Regions from separate parts of the Erwinia sp. LJJL01 genome, predicted to be linked through region 1. Evidence: predicted binding sites of a transcription regulator. Region 1 holds the regulator's gene; each other region holds the start of a gene.
What was found. Region 1 encodes CRP, which controls carbon source genes, mostly activating them, when cyclic AMP is high. Its sites were predicted from a motif close to ATGTGANNNNNNTCACAT; they were not measured.
Positions count from the first base shown of each region.

Region 1 (4,215 bases):
TGCGCCTGGTTTACCTCCATGCGCTGATACGCCAGCTTCACCGCATCCTGTTCGTTGCCCAGCAGTAGCTGTAACGCGCTCTGGTAGGTCTCCAGCGCATCGTGCGCATTCTGGCGCAGCAGCCCGCTCTGCCACTGCGGCCACAGCCAGATCATGCCGCCAAAGGCAATCAGGCAGCCCATCAGCGTATCCATCAGGCGCGGCAGCAGGAACTGCGCGCCGTTCAGCGACAGCAGCTGCAGCGTGTACACCGCCGTGACGGTAAAGCCTACCGTGGCCCAGCCATAAAACTTGCGGATAAACAGATAGCTCACCAGGGTAATCACCAGCATGATGCTCAGTATCCACGGCTCCGGCACGTGCATGCCCAGCGTCCCGGCGGCAACCGCCAGCCCGGCCAGCGTGCCGAGCGCTCGGTGCTGGATGCGCACGCGGGTGGCGCTATAGCCGTTCAGGCTGACGAACATCACGGTCATCAGGATCCAGTACGGTTTCGGCAGGTTGAAGAACAGCGCCAGCGAACTGGCAAAGGTCAGCATCACCGCGAAGCGCGCAGCGGTGCGCAGCGCGGCCGATTTCAGCGACAGATAGCTCTTCAGCGCCCGCAGCAGCGGCAGGCGGCGCTGACGGTCGGCCATCAGGTCGCGGCGGTAGAGCGGGTGCTGAGTGCGCAGTACGCGGCCAATGCGGCTGAAGTGGTAGTAGCAGAAGTTACCGACCGGGTTATCCGGGTGCTGGCGGGCGATCTTCTCCAGCGCCTGCAGCTGTTTATCCATGGTGAAACGCTCGGCGAAGCGATGGTAGAGAATATCATCGGCCAGTACCCGCAGCCGCGCAGCAATGGTCTGCGCATTCCAGCGGATCACCGCCTCGGCGTGGCTTTTCTCCACCAGTTTCTGCACCTCTTCCGGCTGATGCAGGCTGACGGCAATGTGCTCCTGTAAATCCAGCGCCACCTGAAAAGCCCGCGTCAGGCGCTGATAATGGCTGTCGCGGTTGGCAGAAAGCATATGCATCTGCTGGTAGCAGGTGTTGATCAGATCGACCGCTTTTTGCTGACGTGCCAGCAGGGGAGGCAGGGCGGTTTGTGGATCGGTGAGTTTGGTCAGCAGGGTATATTTTGCTTCGCAGTAGTCAGCCAGCTCGCGATACAGCAGGCTGAGCGTTTCACGCATCGGCTGCTCTTTCCACAGCCAGAACCAGAACCAGTTAAACGCGCCGTACCAGACGGTGCCGAGGATATACAGCAGCGGGGGTTCCCACATCGGCATGCGCCCGGCGAGGCTGAGGGTGAAGATGGCGGCAATCAGCGAAGCAGGCAGCAGGCGGGCGTGCAGCGGACTGATCTCCCCGGTGACGCCAAGCAGCAGCGCCATCACCAGCAGGATCGCCGGCAGCGGAACGCCTTCAGCGCCCGCAAACTGGATCAGGAAACTGCTGAAGGCAAACAGGCTGCCGCCAACGATCAGGCGTTTGAAGAAGCGTTTATGGGGGGTATCGAGACCGGCGTTGTTGCAGCAGGCGGGCACTAAAGAGAACAGCAGGCCGCGTTGCAGGTCGCCCAGCAGCCAGCCAATCGCCACCGGCAGACACAGCACCAGCGTCTGTCTCAGGGCATAGTTTACTTCGGGGTGATAGATGATTCTCCGCCACATGCGCTGCACCAAATAAAAAAGGCGCGACAGGGATGTCGCGCCGTGAGTTCAGCGCCGGTTAGCGTGTGCCGTAAACGACGATAGTCTTACCGTGTGCAGAGATCAGGTTTTGATCTTCCAGCATTTTCAGAATACGGCCGACGGTTTCACGAGAGCAGCCGACAATCTGGCCAATCTCCTGGCGGGTAATCTTAATCTGCATGCCATCCGGGTGGGTCATGGCATCCGGCTGTTTCGCCAGGTTCAGCAGCGTCTGCGCAATGCGGCCCGTCACGTCGAGGAAAGCTAAGTTGCCCACTTTCTCAGACGTCACCTGCAGGCGACGCGCCATCTGTGATGAGAGGCGCATCAGGATGTCAGGATTCACCTGAATCAGCTGACGGAATTTTTTATAAGATATTTCAGCCACTTCACAGGCGCTCTTCGCACGTACCCACGCGCTACGCTCCTGACCCTCTTCAAAGAGGCCCAGTTCACCGATGAAATCACCCTGATTGAGGTAAGAGAGGATCATCTCTTTGCCTTCTTCATCCTTGATCAGCACCGCTACCGCGCCTTTGACGATGTAGTAGAGGGTTTCCGCTTTTTCACCTTGATGGATCAGCGTGCTTTTGGATGGATATTTGTGAATATGGCAATGTGACAGGAACCATTCGAGAGTCGGGTCTGTTTGCGGTTTGCCGAGAACCATTCGCTATTATCCTCTGTTGTAATCGAGCCTAATGTCACCCGTCATTTTGCAATGCTTAGGGTGCACAGGGGGGTATTCCCTGTCAGGCGTAGAAATATTCAAGCGTTCCCATAGGAAAATTTTTCCGGGCCTCTGATCAGAGCTTGGCTCGTTTTGTCGTCCCGTATTTCTCGTGCATCGAAGTGCCGACGAAATATTACAGCTTTGTTTGTAGCACAGCTTGCACGCACTGTCTTCTGTTGTCTCGCTTCAGCATAGTGGGAAAAAGTCCTGAAAGGGGACCTGGCTGCGCAACAGCATGCGGCAATATACCAATAAATTATTGATATTAATCATAAAGAAAAGATTAATTTTCAGAATTTATGCCGGTGTGTGCGTAAAAAAAATGTTATCAGCATGTTAAGTGCAACGATGGATGAATTGCTATGGTTCAATTTATAACCGATTGTGGAATTCAAATCTAACAGATTGATTCTTCAGATTTATTACAGGATCGCGTTATGAAAGTGACTTCGCATGCATTAATGCTCTGCCTGCTGTTTATGGGCTATGTCCTTGTCTATCTGGATAAAACGGTGATGGGCTTTGTGCTATTACCCCTTCGCCAGGAGTTCCATCTCGCGCCGCAGCAGGTGGGATATATCGGTGGCATCTTCTTCCTCGCTTATGCGCTGTTTCAGTTTCCCGCCGGCTGGTTAAACGATCGCATAGGCTACCGGCGCATGCTGGTGCTCTCGCTGTCGTTGCTTGGGCTGTGTGCGCTGCTGTTTGGCTGGCTCGGTGTCACCTTTGCTCTGCTGCTGAGCTTTCGTTTTATGGCGGGGATCGGCCACTCGGGTTATCCAAGCGCCAGCGCGAAAGCCGTAAGTGCCAATTTTGCGCTGCATCACCGCACCTTCGCCCAGTCGCTGCTGCTCTCCTCCTCCGGGCTGGCGATGGCCATCGGGCCGCTGCTGGCGGTATGGGCGCTGGATAAAATGAACTGGCATCACGCCTATATGATCCTGGCCGTGCTGGTGCTGATGGTAGCCGCGAGCATGGTGCTGCTGTTGCCGCGCTCGCCGCGGGTGATCCTCATTCCAGCTGGCGAAGTCGGCCTGCACAGTGCGCTACGCCAGCCGCTTTTATGGCAGCTGTTCTGCACTAACTTTCTGCTGAATGTGCCGGTTTACGGCCTGGTGAGCTGGCTGCCCAGCTTTCTCACTCATCGCGGACTGCCGCTCTCCGCCGTCGGGCAGATGATGAGCATTTCCGGGGTTGGTAGCGCACTGACATCGGTGGCTGGCGGCTGGCTGGTGGGGCGTTATCTGGCCGGGCGTGAACCCTGGGTAATCTGCCTGGCGTCGCTGATTGCGGCGGCGGGGATGCTGATGATTTACCTCTCCTCCAGCGTGCTGATGAGCACAATCGGCCTCTGTATTACCAATGCGGCCCTTATCGGCACCTTTATCACCACCTTTACGCTGCCGATGAAGCGTTTTCCGCTCGCGGTGACCGGCTCGATTATCGGTTTACTGAATGCCGGAGGAGTACTGGGCGGCTTCGTCGGGCCGATTGTGATGGGCTATTTAGTGGCCGCTGGCCATGGCACTTACCTTGGTGCCTTTCTGTTTCTGATGATAGCGATACTGCTGGCGGGACTGGCTCTTCTGCCGGGCAGCCGGCGTGCTTACCTCTCTTCCTTAAACCCGGAGTTATCATGAACACTGAAACGTTAAGCAAGGAAATCACCGACAAAGTGCTGGTGTGGCGGCGTCATATTCATGCCAATGCCGAACTCTCATTCCATGAGCATGGCACCGCAGATTATGTCGCTGCTGAACTGGCGAAGTTTGGCCCGTTAAAAATTAAACGGCCAACGCCAACCAG
Region 1 covers NZ_CP178576.1:1,517,960-1,522,174, reverse strand. The annotation lists gene ACLI4M_RS08005 (YccS/YhfK family putative transporter) at 1-1,655, opposite strand, end outside; gene crp (cAMP-activated global transcriptional regulator CRP) at 1,714-2,346, opposite strand; gene ACLI4M_RS07995 (MFS transporter) at 2,847-4,049, shown strand; gene ACLI4M_RS07990 (amidohydrolase) at 4,046-4,215, shown strand, end outside.

Region 2 (4,215 bases), 530 kb from region 1:
AGTGATTTACCGACGTTGTTGTCGATAGCCACGAAGGTGTTAGCAATACCACCGCCAACAATCACGGTGTCAGCAATCTTCACCAGCGAGTTCAGCACGTCAAACTTAGTGGAGACTTTTGAACCGCCAACCACTGCCACCATTGGGCGTGCAGGGGTTTTCAGGGCTTTACCCAGCGCTTCCAGTTCGTTGGCCAGCAGCGGGCCAGCACAGGCGATTGGGGCAAATTTACCCACGCCGTGCGTTGAAGCCTGTGCGCGGTGCGCGGTGCCGAAGGCGTCCATCACGTAGACGTCGCACAGGGCCGCGTATTTTTTAGAGAGCGCTTCGTCGTCTTTCTTTTCGCCCTTGTTAAAACGAACGTTTTCCAGGACCACCAGCTTGCCGGCTTCCAGCTCAACGCCGTCGAGGTACTCTTTCGCCAGGGAGACGTTTTCCGCGCCCAGCTTATCTTTCAGGTAGTTCACTACCGGCAGCAGTGAGAACTCTTCGTTGTATTCACCTTCGGTCGGGCGACCAAGGTGGGAGGTTACCATCACTTTTGCGCCCTGCTTCAGGGCCGCTTCGATGGTCGGCAATGAAGCACGAATTCGTGCATCAGACGTCACTTTCCCTTCTTTCACTGGCACGTTTAAATCGGAGCGAATTAGTACGCGTTTACCAGCAAGATCCAGATCGGTCATCTTAATTACAGACATGGTGAATCCTCTCGTTTAACTCTTAAGTTTTACAGGCGCAAACCGCGCCCTACCTGAAACCGCTTGCGGCCATCGCTAACGTGGTATCAATCATCCGGTTAGCAAAGCCCCATTCGTTGTCGCACCAGACTAAAGTCTTAATCAGGTGCTGACCGCTGACCCGCGTCTGCGTGCCGTCCACTATGGCACTGTGCGGATCGTGGTTAAAATCTATCGAGACTAACGGTAATTCCGTATAGTCAACTATACCACTAAATGCCCCTTCTGACGCACTTTGCAGCAGGGCGTTGACCTCACATGCCTTTACCGCATCACGCACGCTGACGCTCAGGTCAATGGCCGTCACGTTGATGGTCGGCACGCGCACCGCAATCGCTTCGAAGCGATCGTTAAATTTCGGAAAAATACGCGTAATGCCGGCGGCCAGTCGGGTGTCGACCGGAATAATCGACTGGCTGGCAGCGCGGGTGCGCCGTAAATCCGGGTGATAAGCATCAATCACCTGCTGGTCATGCATCGCCGAATGAATCGTGGTGACGGTGCCGGACTCAATACCCCAGGCATCATCCAGCAGCTTGATAATCGGAATGATGCAGTTAGTGGTACAGGAAGCATTCGACACCAGCAAATGCTCCGGCAGCAGCGCTTTCTCATTCACGCCGTAAACCACGGTGGCGTCCAGATCGTGGCCGCCCGGGTGAGAGAACAACACCTTTTTCGCCCCAGAGTGCAGGTGGGCTTCACCATCGGCACGGCTGCCATAAACGCCGGTACAGTCAAGCACGACATCAACATTCAGCTCTCGCCACGGCAGGTGCTCGATTTCTGCCACATGCAGCAGGCGGATGGTGTCATCCCCTACCGTCAGCAGGTCGCGCTCCTGACGCACGTCCCAGGCGAATCGCCCGTGGCTGGTATCGTATTTCAGCAAATGTGCCATGCCCGCGGCGTCCGCCAGCTCATTGATGGCGACGACCGTAATTTCAGCACGTCGCCCGGTCTCGTACAGCGCGCGTAAAACATTGCGCCCAATGCGACCAAACCCGTTTATGGCAATGCGAACCGTCATATTACTCCTGCACCAGAATTCACCGTAAAATCGGACAATTAGCCTGAGCCAGCCGTGGCGATTTGTACAGCAGATTCTTATCGAATGGTCGGCGAAAATAACAGGGCCCACTGACAACTGAAACGCTTCAGCCAGAATAATAGAAGTCAGGAATAATAGGAATGACTGGGATCAATTGCGGCGCGTAAGTTTGGATCTACGTCACAAATTTAGAATTTATCGGTGGGAACAAAAAAGGGGCGGGTATGCCCGCCCCCTACGCTATAACATCCTGAGGCGAGGCATGCCTCGCCCGCTGCGTGATTACAGCAGCGCTTTCGCTTTAGCGACCACGTTATCCACGGTGAAGCCAAACAGGTCGAACAGCTTCTCGGCCGGTGCAGACTCGCCGAAGCTGGTCATACCGACGATGGCACCGTTCAGGCCGGTGTATTTGAACCAGTAATCTGCGATACCGGCTTCAATCGCCACGCGCGCGCTGACAGCTTTCGGCAGCACCGATTCACGGTAAGCGGCATCCTGCTTGTCGAAGGCATCAGTAGACGGCATGGAAACCACGCGCGCCTTACGGCCTTCAGCAGTCAGCTGCTCATAAGCGCCCACCGCCAGCTCAACTTCTGAACCGGTAGCGATGAAGATGACCTCCGGCGTACCGTCGCAATCTTTCAGCACGTAAGCACCACGCGCAACGTTAGCCAGCTGCTCAGCGGTACGATCCTGCTGTGCCAGGTTCTGACGCGACAGGATCAGCGCAGTTGGGCCATCCTGACGTTCGATGCCATATTTCCACGCAATCGCCGACTCAACCTGGTCACACGGGCGCCAGGTGCTCATGTTCGGCGTCACGCGCAGGCTCGCCAGCTGCTCTACCGGCTGGTGAGTTGGGCCATCTTCGCCCAGACCGATAGAGTCATGGGTATAGACCATCACCTGACGGATCTTCATCAGTGCAGCCATACGCACCGCATTACGGGCATATTCGACAAACATCAGGAAGGTCGCGGTGTACGGCAGGAAACCACCGTGCAGGGTGATACCGTTAGCGATAGCGGTCATACCGAATTCGCGCACGCCGTAATGGATGTAGTTACCCGCTGCATCTTCGTTGATTGGCTTAGAACCAGACCACATCGTCAGGTTGCTTGGCGCCAGGTCAGCGGAGCCGCCCAGATATTCCGGCAGCAGTTTGCCAAAGGCTTCGATGGCATTCTGTGACGCTTTACGGCTGGCGATTTTCGCCGGGTTCGCCTGTAGCTGTTCAACAAACTTCTGCGACTCAGCAGCCCAGTTTGCCGGCAGCTCGTTATTCATGCGGCGCTTGAACTCAGCGGCCAGCTCCGGGAAGGCTTTAGCGTAGGCAGCAAACTTCTCGTCCCATGCAGCTTCTTTCGCCTGGCCCGCTTCTTTCGCGTCCCACTGTGCATAGATGTCTGAAGGAATTTCAAACGGCGCGTGGTTCCAGCCCAGCTGCTTACGGGTCAGTGCAATCTCTTCATCGCCCAGCGGCGCACCGTGGGAGTCGTGAGTACCGGCTTTGTTCGGCGAACCGAAGCCAATAACCGTTTTGCACATCAGCAGGGAAGGCTTATCGCTCACCGCTTTGGCTTCTTCCACCGCTTTCTTAATCGCGTCCGCATCATGACCGTCCACGCCGCGCACCACGTGCCAGCCGTAAGACTCGAAGCGCTGCGCGGTGTCATCGGTGAACCAGCCATCAATGTGGCCGTCGATGGAGATACCGTTGTCATCATAGAACGCGACCAGTTTACCCAGCTTCAGCGTACCCGCCAGCGAGCACACTTCGTGCGAGATGCCTTCCATCATGCAGCCGTCGCCCATGAACACGTAGGTGTTATGGTCAACAATATCGTGGCCCGGACGGTTAAACTGCGCGGCCAGCGTGCGTTCTGCAATAGCAAAACCGACCGCGTTGGCGATACCCTGGCCCAGTGGACCGGTGGTGGTTTCCACGCCTACGGTGTAGCCGTATTCAGGGTGACCTGGGGTTTTGGAGTGCAGCTGACGGAAGTTAGCCAGTTCACTGATTGGCAGATCGTAACCGCTGAGGTGCAGCAGGCTATAGATCAGCATTGAGCCGTGGCCGTTTGACAGCACGAAGCGGTCGCGGTCTGCCCACAGCGGGTTAGTCGGGTTGTGATTCAGGAAGTCACGCCACAGAACTTCGGCGATATCGGCCATGCCCATTGGGGCGCCCGGGTGGCCGGATTTGGCTTTTTGCACCGCATCCATACTCAATGCGCGAATGGCGTTGGCAAGCTCTTTACGAGAAGACATTTTCTACTCCAGGTCGGATTTAACGCTTCGCCGTCCTTAACCTATTGTAATGAATGAGTTATCAGGCAAAGCCGAAGGAAAGTCGACAATCAATGTACATGAAACACGGGTAACATGTACATGGCGCAGGATGTAAAAAAAGTCACATTAGTG
Region 2 covers NZ_CP178576.1:990,869-995,083, forward strand. The annotation lists gene pgk (phosphoglycerate kinase) at 1-698, opposite strand, end outside; gene epd (erythrose-4-phosphate dehydrogenase) at 748-1,767, opposite strand; gene tkt (transketolase) at 2,071-4,062, opposite strand.
Region 2: a site for CRP is predicted at 1,957-1,974, ahead of epd (erythrose-4-phosphate dehydrogenase). Genes of this name have one in related genera too.

Region 3 (4,215 bases), 290 kb from region 1:
GTAACGATATCAACCTCTGCGACCAGCGTGATAATGTCATCGCTGGTGCTGTTAACCGCGTTTACCCCTTTAACGATCTCAACCTGCGCCTGCTCACCGACGACGTGAACCGGATATTCTCCGCGCGCGTTGAGGGCATCCAGTACCACCTGATTCACATCCGCGAAGGTGAGCTGTATACCGGCATCCGCCAGCAGTTTACCGATAAAGCCACGGCCGATATTTCCGGCGCCAAAATGTAATGCTTTCATAATTATTCCCGTATCAAAAATGGAAAGGTCGGGCATGCCCAAAGCAAAAAAGGGCCGGGCATGCCCAGCCCCCAGGGAGGTATTAACTTCAACCGGCTCAGGCGCTGGTTTTACCTGACAGCAGGTCGAGAACTTCCTGCACGTCGGTGGTGCTGGCCAGGCGGGCAATCACGCTGTCATCGTCGAGCGCGTTAGTCAGGCTGGTAATCACCTGGATGTGTTCGTTATTGCGCGCGGCAATACCGATCACCAGGCGGGCAATATCTTCCGGCTCTTCACCGAAGTGAACGCCCTGCGGATACTGACAGAACACGACGCCGGTTTTCAGCACGCGGTCTTTCGCTTCCACGGTGCCGTGCGGCACGGCAATGGATTCGCCGAGGTAGGTTGGCGTCAGTTTTTCACGCGCCAGCATCGCCTCCACATATTCCGGCTCAACGTAGCCGCCTTTCACCAGCTGCTCACCGGCAAAGCGGATCGCCTGCTCTTTATCCGTCGCAACGTTGCCGAGGAAGATGTTGCTGGCGCTCAGTTTGAACAGGTGGTCCTGGCCATCATCGAAGCTGTCGTTCAGCGTCGCGCTGACTTTCTCACGATGGTCGGCGCTGCGTCCGGCTTCCACCAGGCGTGCCGTCAGGTCGGTATACAGGCCGCTGTCGAGGAAGTTAGTCAGCGAGATATGCTGGGCATGAGGGGCCTGGCGCATCGCACGTTCGGTCAGGTCGCGGTGGGTGATCACCAGGTCAACGTCGCCCGGCAGGCTGTTAATCGCCATATTGGTAACGGAAACCGCAGTCAGACCAGCATCGTTCACTTTCTTGCGCAGCACGCCTGCACCCATGGCGCTGGAGCCCATACCGGCATCACAGGCAACGATGATTTTGCGCACGTGGCTCAGGTCACCGTGCAGGCCATCAGCAGCGGCAACGCCGGCCGCACTCTGACCTTTAGACTGGGCTTTCATCTCCTGCACACGGCGAGCCGCGGCTTCAATATCGTCATCTTCTTTCACTTTGCTGGTTTTCAGCAGGATGGCAGAGACCACGAAGGAGACAGCAAAAGCAGCGACAATCGCGGCGATGTTCGCGAAGTAGGCGCCTTTTGGCGTCATTGCCAGCACCGCCAGGATAGAGCCCGGAGAAGCCGGGGACACCAGGCCGCCGTTCAGCAGAGTCAGCGTGAACACGCCGGTCATACCACCGAGGATAACCGCCAGAATCAGGCGCGGGTTCATCAGCACGTACGGGAAGTAGATTTCGTGGATACCACCGAAGAAGTGGATGATTGCCGCGCCACCGGCGGACTGTTTGGCATTGCCGCGGCCGAAGAACATATACGCCATCAGCACGCCCATACCCGGGCCTGGGTTCGCTTCAATCAGGAAGAAGATCGACTTACCGGCTTCGCTGGCCTGCTGGATACCCAGCGGCGAGAAGATACCGTGGTTGATGGCGTTATTCAGGAACAGAATTTTAGCTGGCTCAACGAAGATAGAGGTCAGCGGCAGCAGGTTGTTCTGCACCATCAGATTCACGCCCGCGGCGAGAATATGCGACAGACCTTCAACCAGTGGACCAATCGCCAGGAAAGCGAGGATGGCCAGCAGCATGCCAATGATACCGGCAGAGAAGTTGTTCACCAGCATCTCGAAGCCAGATTTGATCTTGCCATCAATCTGACGGTCGAAGGTTTTAATTGCCCAGCCGCCCAGTGGACCGGCAATCATCGAGCCGAGGAACATTGGCATGTCGGCACCGACAATCACACCCATGGTGGTAATCGCACCGACCACGCCACCGCGATCGCCGCCAACCAGGCGGCCACCGGTATAACCGATCAGCAGCGGCAGCAGATAGGTAATCATCGGACCAACCAGCTTCGCCATGGTTTCGTTTGGCAGCCATCCGGTTGGAATAAACAGCGCGGTGATAATACCCCAGGCGATAAACGCCCCGATATTCGGCATTACCATGTTGCTCAGAAAGCGACCAAAGTTCTGAACCTTGATCTTGATATCTGATGAGGACATAAACAAACACCCCTTATTGGTACGCGCTGACAATAAGAGAGCGCGTTGATTTTTGTTTTAGACGTGACAGCGGGTTAAACCGTCAGTATCACTGTATGCAGGCGGACTTTATCACGCGGATATGGTGCTGCGTAGCGGCGGGCTAAAGTGTGATACAGATCACTATGAAGGGTGGGGTAGATGGGGTTTTTTAGTGACTAAGATCACATTTATTCACTGTAGCAAAAGGACTTAGCCTGAAAATTAATCAATTATAGCGTATTGATGTGACATGAATCACAAATTAACGTTGTGGCTTTGTAGCATTTTTGTGATTCAAGTCACAAAATATTTTGAGGCAAAACGCGCCAGATCACACTTCATTGGCCGATCAATCTGCCGGTCGACTCTGATGTAATAAAATTACGGCAGGAAATTAATTATTGGCGTGAAAGAGAGAGAAAGGGCCGAAGATCTCCGGCCCTGACGAATGACTTACTGGAAACCACCCTGCAATGCACTTTGTGCCTGCGGCAGCGCCTGAGCATTCGCGCTCAGGTTGCTCATCAACGTGTTGTACTGCGTGGCCTGCTCCTGCGTCGGGAACTGTACCGTCGAGCCGTTGAAGCTGACGCGAGTCCCCTGCTGCTGCAGGAAATCACCCGTCTGTACCGCGTCCTGGCTCAGCGTCTGCAGCGCCGGTAACAGCGGGGCCAGCGAAGCAGCAGGCTGAGTCACCACTTTGTTATAGACGTTGTCATACACCGTCTTCAGCTCTTCCGGCTGCTTAAGGGCACCCTTGCTGCTGTCGGCCTGCGTCTTCGCGGCCTGGATCTGCTGGGCCAGCACGCCCAGTGAACCGCTCGCTTGGCGCAGCGAGTCGCGGCGCGTCAGGTAATCTTGCGGAGTACGGATAGCAGACAGTTCGTCCACCACCGGCTTCAGGCCGGAATCGACCGCTTTATTCACCTGCTGGGAGAAGCCGTAAATAATCGCGTAGTCGCTGACGTAAGCGCCAAATTTCTGCTTCTGATCTTCACTCAGGCTCGGCAGGTGTTCACCGCTGCGCATTGCGGTATTTTGCAGAAAATCGATGAAGGCTTTACGCTGATCGGCTTCTTTGTCGCCACAGCCGGTTAGCTGCAACACCAGAAACAGTGCCATAAATGGCACCAGCAGACGCGTCCAGATGCGTGATGTTCCTGTAGTCATAAAAAATTAACTCCTGTTAACAAGTACTTACCGAATTGGCTGACAGATAAATTCTGGGTAAAGAATAGTCCAATTCACTTTTGATGGATAGCGGATAGCGCGATTCTTCTGATTGTTGTGACCCCAGTTAGCTGATTTTAAGCAAGTTTGAAAAATAAGCATAAAATATGGCTCCGCTTCACAGAATTGATCCCATACTTAAGTCTCTGGCATTTCCCTGTGCTGCCTTAAAAGCTCCCCAGCGGCTGTTGTATGCCAGCATTCAGAACCTGAGACTCAGGTTCTCCCCCCTCTGGTTGTTCACGTGATGTGAGTTTTTGAGGAGTGCTTATGGAGTTGAAAGATCCTATGTCGGAGCTGCTGTCCAGTCTGGAGCAGATAGTGTTAACGCGTGAAGTGATGATGCAGGCCGCACCCGTAGCGAAAAGCGAGGTGAATCTCCCCGAGCCTAAGCGCGTTCGGGAAATTACCGGCATGCAGATAGGTGAGTTTGCCCAGGCATTAGGCGTGAGCGTTTCGTCGGTGAAAAGCTGGGAGGCAAACCGCACCAGGCCATCAGGCAGTGCACAGAAATTAATGAAGTTATTACATTCGAATCCTTGCCTTGGCAGACAGCTGCTGGGCTAGCAGAAGAAACCCGCCCCGAGGCGGGTTTTTGGTTTTTAAGGCTTACTTCCCGGCTTTCATATCAATGACAAAACGGTACTTCACATCGCCCTTCAGCATGCGCTCAAACGCCTGCTC
Region 3 covers NZ_CP178576.1:1,805,764-1,809,978, reverse strand. The annotation lists gene mtlD (mannitol-1-phosphate 5-dehydrogenase) at 1-251, opposite strand, end outside; gene ACLI4M_RS09245 (PTS mannitol transporter subunit IICBA) at 349-2,280, opposite strand; gene ACLI4M_RS09240 (DUF3053 domain-containing protein) at 2,755-3,471, opposite strand; gene ACLI4M_RS09235 (HTH-type transcriptional regulator) at 3,802-4,098, shown strand; gene ACLI4M_RS09230 (NAD(P)-dependent alcohol dehydrogenase) at 4,141-4,215, opposite strand, start outside.
Region 3: a site for CRP is predicted at 2,545-2,562, ahead of ACLI4M_RS09245 (PTS mannitol transporter subunit IICBA). Genes of this name have one in related genera too.

Region 4 (4,215 bases), 1.1 Mb from region 1:
GTCCAGCGGACCTTTTTGCGCCGCCACCATGCGGCCGAAGATTTCGGCGGCACGGCCATTGTCCAGCACCGCCTGCAGCTTCGCCTGCGCCTCCTGCGCCGTCGCGGCCAGGCCGCCGGAGATCAGCATTTCGCTGCACAGCGCCATCGTCACCTCCAGCAGGCGCGGGTTGCGGTAAGCCCCGGTGAGGAACTGCACCGCTTCGCGCACTTCCAGCGCATTGCCGGCGCTGGAGGCCAGCACCTGGTTCATATCGGTCAGCAGCGCGGTGGTTTTGCAACCCGCGCCGTTGGCCACGCCGACTATCGCCTGCGCCAGCGATTCCGACAGTTCATAGGTCGGCATAAACGCGCCGGACCCCACTTTCACATCCATCACCAGTGCATCCAGCCCTTCAGCCAGTTTTTTCGCGAGGATCGAGGCGGTAATCAGCGGAATAGAGTCGACGGTCGCGGTGATATCGCGCGTGGCGTAGAAGCGTTTATCCGCCGGCGCCAGCGAGTTAGTCTGGCCGATAATCGCCACGCCAACGTCTTTAATAATCTGACGGAAGCGGTCATCTTCCGGGAAAATGTCAAAACCGGGGATCGCTTCCAGCTTGTCCAGCGTGCCGCCGGTGTGCCCCAGGCCACGCCCGGAGATCATCGGCACGTAGCCGCCGCAGGCCGCCACCATCGGGCCCAGCATCAGCGAGGTCACGTCGCCGACGCCGCCGGTGGAGTGCTTATCCACCACCGGGCCATTGAGGTTCAGCGCCTTCCAGTTCAGTACCGAACCAGAATCACGCATCGCCATGGTCAGCGCCACGCGCTCCGGCAGCGACATATCGTGGAAGTAGATGGTCATTGCCAGCGCGGCAATCTGCCCTTCTGACACCGTGTTGTCGCGCACGCCGTTGATAAAAAAGCGGATCTCTTCTTCGCTCAGCGCCTGACCATCACGTTTTTTGCGAATAATTTCTTGTGGCAGGAACACGCTAACCCCCGGTATTTAAGTTGAAAATCGAACAACGGATTTACGGGCCGGGCATGCCCGGCCCCTGCGGGTAAACAGCACGTTTGCCTGTGCCGCCGTCTCGCATCGGCATGCCCGACGGCGGCGAGTTATGCACCGTCGTAGGGGTCAGGCATGCCTGACCCGCATGCCGGAATTAATATTTGCTGTCGCTGGTTGCACCGCTGTGCCCTGCCGCGTTCAGCAGGCTGGCTAACAGGCTGGAAGCGCCAAAGCGGAAATGGCGCGCATCGGCCCACCCCGCCCCCAGGATGTCATCGGCCAGCTTGAGGTAGATCGCCGCATCGTCAGCGGTGCGCACGCCGCCAGCAGGCTTAAAGCCCACCTGCTGCTTCACGCCCTGCTCGGCAATCACGCGCATCATAATCTCTGCGACTTCTGGCGTCGCATTGACCGGCACTTTACCGGTCGAGGTTTTGATAAAGTCCGCACCCGCTTTGATGGCAATTTCGGAGGCTTTACGGATCAGCGCTTCCTCTTTCAGCTCACCGGTTTCAATAATCACTTTTAACAGCACGTTTGCCGCAGAGCAGGCATCTTTACAGGCTTTTACCAGCTCGAAGCCGACGGTTTCATTACCGGCAATCAGCGCACGGTACGGGAATACCACGTCCACTTCGTCCGCGCCGTAAGCGATAGCAGCACGGGTTTCCGCCAGCGCGATATCAATATCGTCGTTACCGTGTGGGAAGTTGGTGACGGTAGCGATGCGGATATCCGGGGTACCCTGCTCGCGCAGCGTTTTACGCGCAATCGGGATAAAGCGCGGGTAGATGCAGATGGCGGCGGTGTTTCCGGCCGGGGATTTCGCCTGATGGCACAGCGCGATCACTTTCGCATCGGTGTCATCGTCGTTCAGGGTGGTGAGATCCATCAGCTGCAGCGCGCGCAGCGCCTGAGTTTTTACATCGGACATGGTTGTCTCCAGACAATTTAGCAGCAGGCACGGTCAGCGCACCTGATAATGTTAAAATTATAACAGCCCGTGGCGAGCTATTTTGCGGGTAGTTTCACATTAAAAAGATGACAGTTGCACCATTATTGCATGAATAGTGACAGCAATCACAATTTAACCGCCATTACGCCCGGAACGGCGCGCAGTAAGGCGGCCACAGCGAGCCATTGGAAAATGTTATAATTATAACATTTCATCTTCAAGGCAAAACAGGTCTCTCAGAAGTGTAGCCCGTGCTTCACAGGCCAAAGAGCGTGCGGGTGTTTTGGCGCAGGGTTTCAGCAATTTGCTCAGGGGATTCGGGGCGCAGTTCACACAGGGCCTGCCACACCTCTTTTACCCGTTCCGGGCGGTTGGGCTGGCCTTGAAAGCCCTGCAGCGGCATATCGGGGGAGTCGGTTTCCAGCAGCAGCGAAGAGAGCGGCAGGCGGGCAAGGGTATTGCGGGTTTTGCTGGCGCGTTCATAGGTGATGGTGCCACCGACGCCAATAGAATATCCGGCGCGAATAAAGGCCAGCGCCTGCTGTTCGCTGCCGGCAAAGCCGTGCACCACGCCACGGCGCGGCAGCGCAATGCGCCGCAGGTGCAGCGCCAGTTTGTCATGGGTGCGGCGCGAATGCAGGATCACCGGCAGATCGTAATCACGCGCCAGCCGCAGCTGCGCATCCAGCAGCGCCTGCTGGCGTTCAAACTGCGGGTTTTCGATAAACAGATCGAGGCCGATCTCCCCGATCGCCACAAGCTTTGGCGGGCGTGATTTTAGCTGCTGCTCCAGCGCTGCCAGCTGCGGCTCACCGTGTTCGGCAATCGCCATCGGGTGCATGCCCAGCGCGGCATAGACAGCGTCATGCTGCTTTGCCAGCGCCAGCACGCCGGCAAAGCGCTGCGCCGACACGCCCACCGCAATGATCTTCTCCACCCCGGCAGCGGCGGCACGCGCCAGGCTGGCGGCCTCGTCACCGACAAACGGCGGAAAATCAAAGTGACAGTGGGTATCGACAAAACGCATTGTCATGCCAGCGATCCTTTATCGTAATCGGTTTCATTACCCACCAGCGGGTCGAGAATAATCCCCTGGCGATCCGGCTCATTCGCCACCGGCGCAGGAGGCACCACAATATGGCGACGCACCACGCTGTCACCGCCATTCAGCCACTGGCCGACGGTGGCGAGGAAGTAACGCCCGCAGCGGCGGCCCAGATGATAATCTTTATTCAGTGAGGCGACCCGGCTGCCGAGTGCCATACTGGCGAGCGGGCGTGGCGGGTAGATCTCAATAATGCGCAGATTATCCGGCGGGTTATCGATAAAGCTCTGGATTTGGTGATAGCTCTCTTCGTGCACCTGCATAATGTTGATCAGCGGCTGCAAAGCGCCCTCACTCAGCCAGCGCTCCACGCGCTTCAGCCACTGCGGAGTATAGGTCATCTGAGAGGGGACCGTGCGGATCACCACAATGGTATCTGCCCCGCGCCGCGCCGCTTCACGCACCGGGATCGCATCCCGAATACCGCCGTCCAGATAGCTGACGCCCGCCAGATCCACCCCGGGGCGATAAAAACCGGGAATAGCGCTGGAGGCTTTAATAATGTCGTGCCAGTTATCCGCCGTCGGCGCGAAGTAGCTTGGGGTGTAGTCGTCGCTACGGCAGGCGCACATATAAAATTCGCGCCCGTCAGCAAACATTTTTTCGGCAGCGCTGAGCGCCAGCGGGAACTCAGAACGGGTAATATCCACCAGCCAGTCGAGATCGATCAAATGACCACCGCGCACAAAGCGCATCGGGTCAAAAAACAGTTTACTGGTGGTGTAGCGGGTGATGACGCGCCGCGCGTAGCCGGGCTGTGCGCAGACGAAAGCGGAAAGGTTTTGTGCCCCGGCGGAGGTGCCGAGCATCAGGTCGAAAGGATTGAAGTGAGCACGCTGAAACTCATCCAGCACTCCCGCGGTGAAGATACCGCGCTGCCCACCCCCTTCGCACACCAGAGCAATTCTGCCCGGGGTGAAAGGTTTTAACGCCAGCGGCTCGATATTGCCGAGGGTTATCGGGATGCGTATGCCCAAGCCAGGTATCCTCTCAGATGAAAAAGAGAGGATACCTGTTATCAGTCAAATCTGTGAGGCGCTTCTTGCTCTCAGATGTAACGTTTGGAAACTAGAGTTTTTTACGACCGGTAAACAGGCTGACCAGGAAGATAATGATACCGACAACGAAGACAATTTTTGCTGCCCATGCTGCTGTACCA
Region 4 covers NZ_CP178576.1:2,665,192-2,669,406, reverse strand. The annotation lists gene deoA (thymidine phosphorylase) at 1-975, opposite strand, end outside; gene deoC (deoxyribose-phosphate aldolase) at 1,151-1,930, opposite strand; gene ACLI4M_RS13240 (TatD family hydrolase) at 2,208-2,984, opposite strand; gene ACLI4M_RS13235 (patatin-like phospholipase family protein) at 2,981-4,033, opposite strand; gene ACLI4M_RS13230 (DUF1328 domain-containing protein) at 4,125-4,215, opposite strand, start outside.
Region 4: a site for CRP is predicted at 2,144-2,161, ahead of deoC (deoxyribose-phosphate aldolase). Genes of this name have one in related genera too.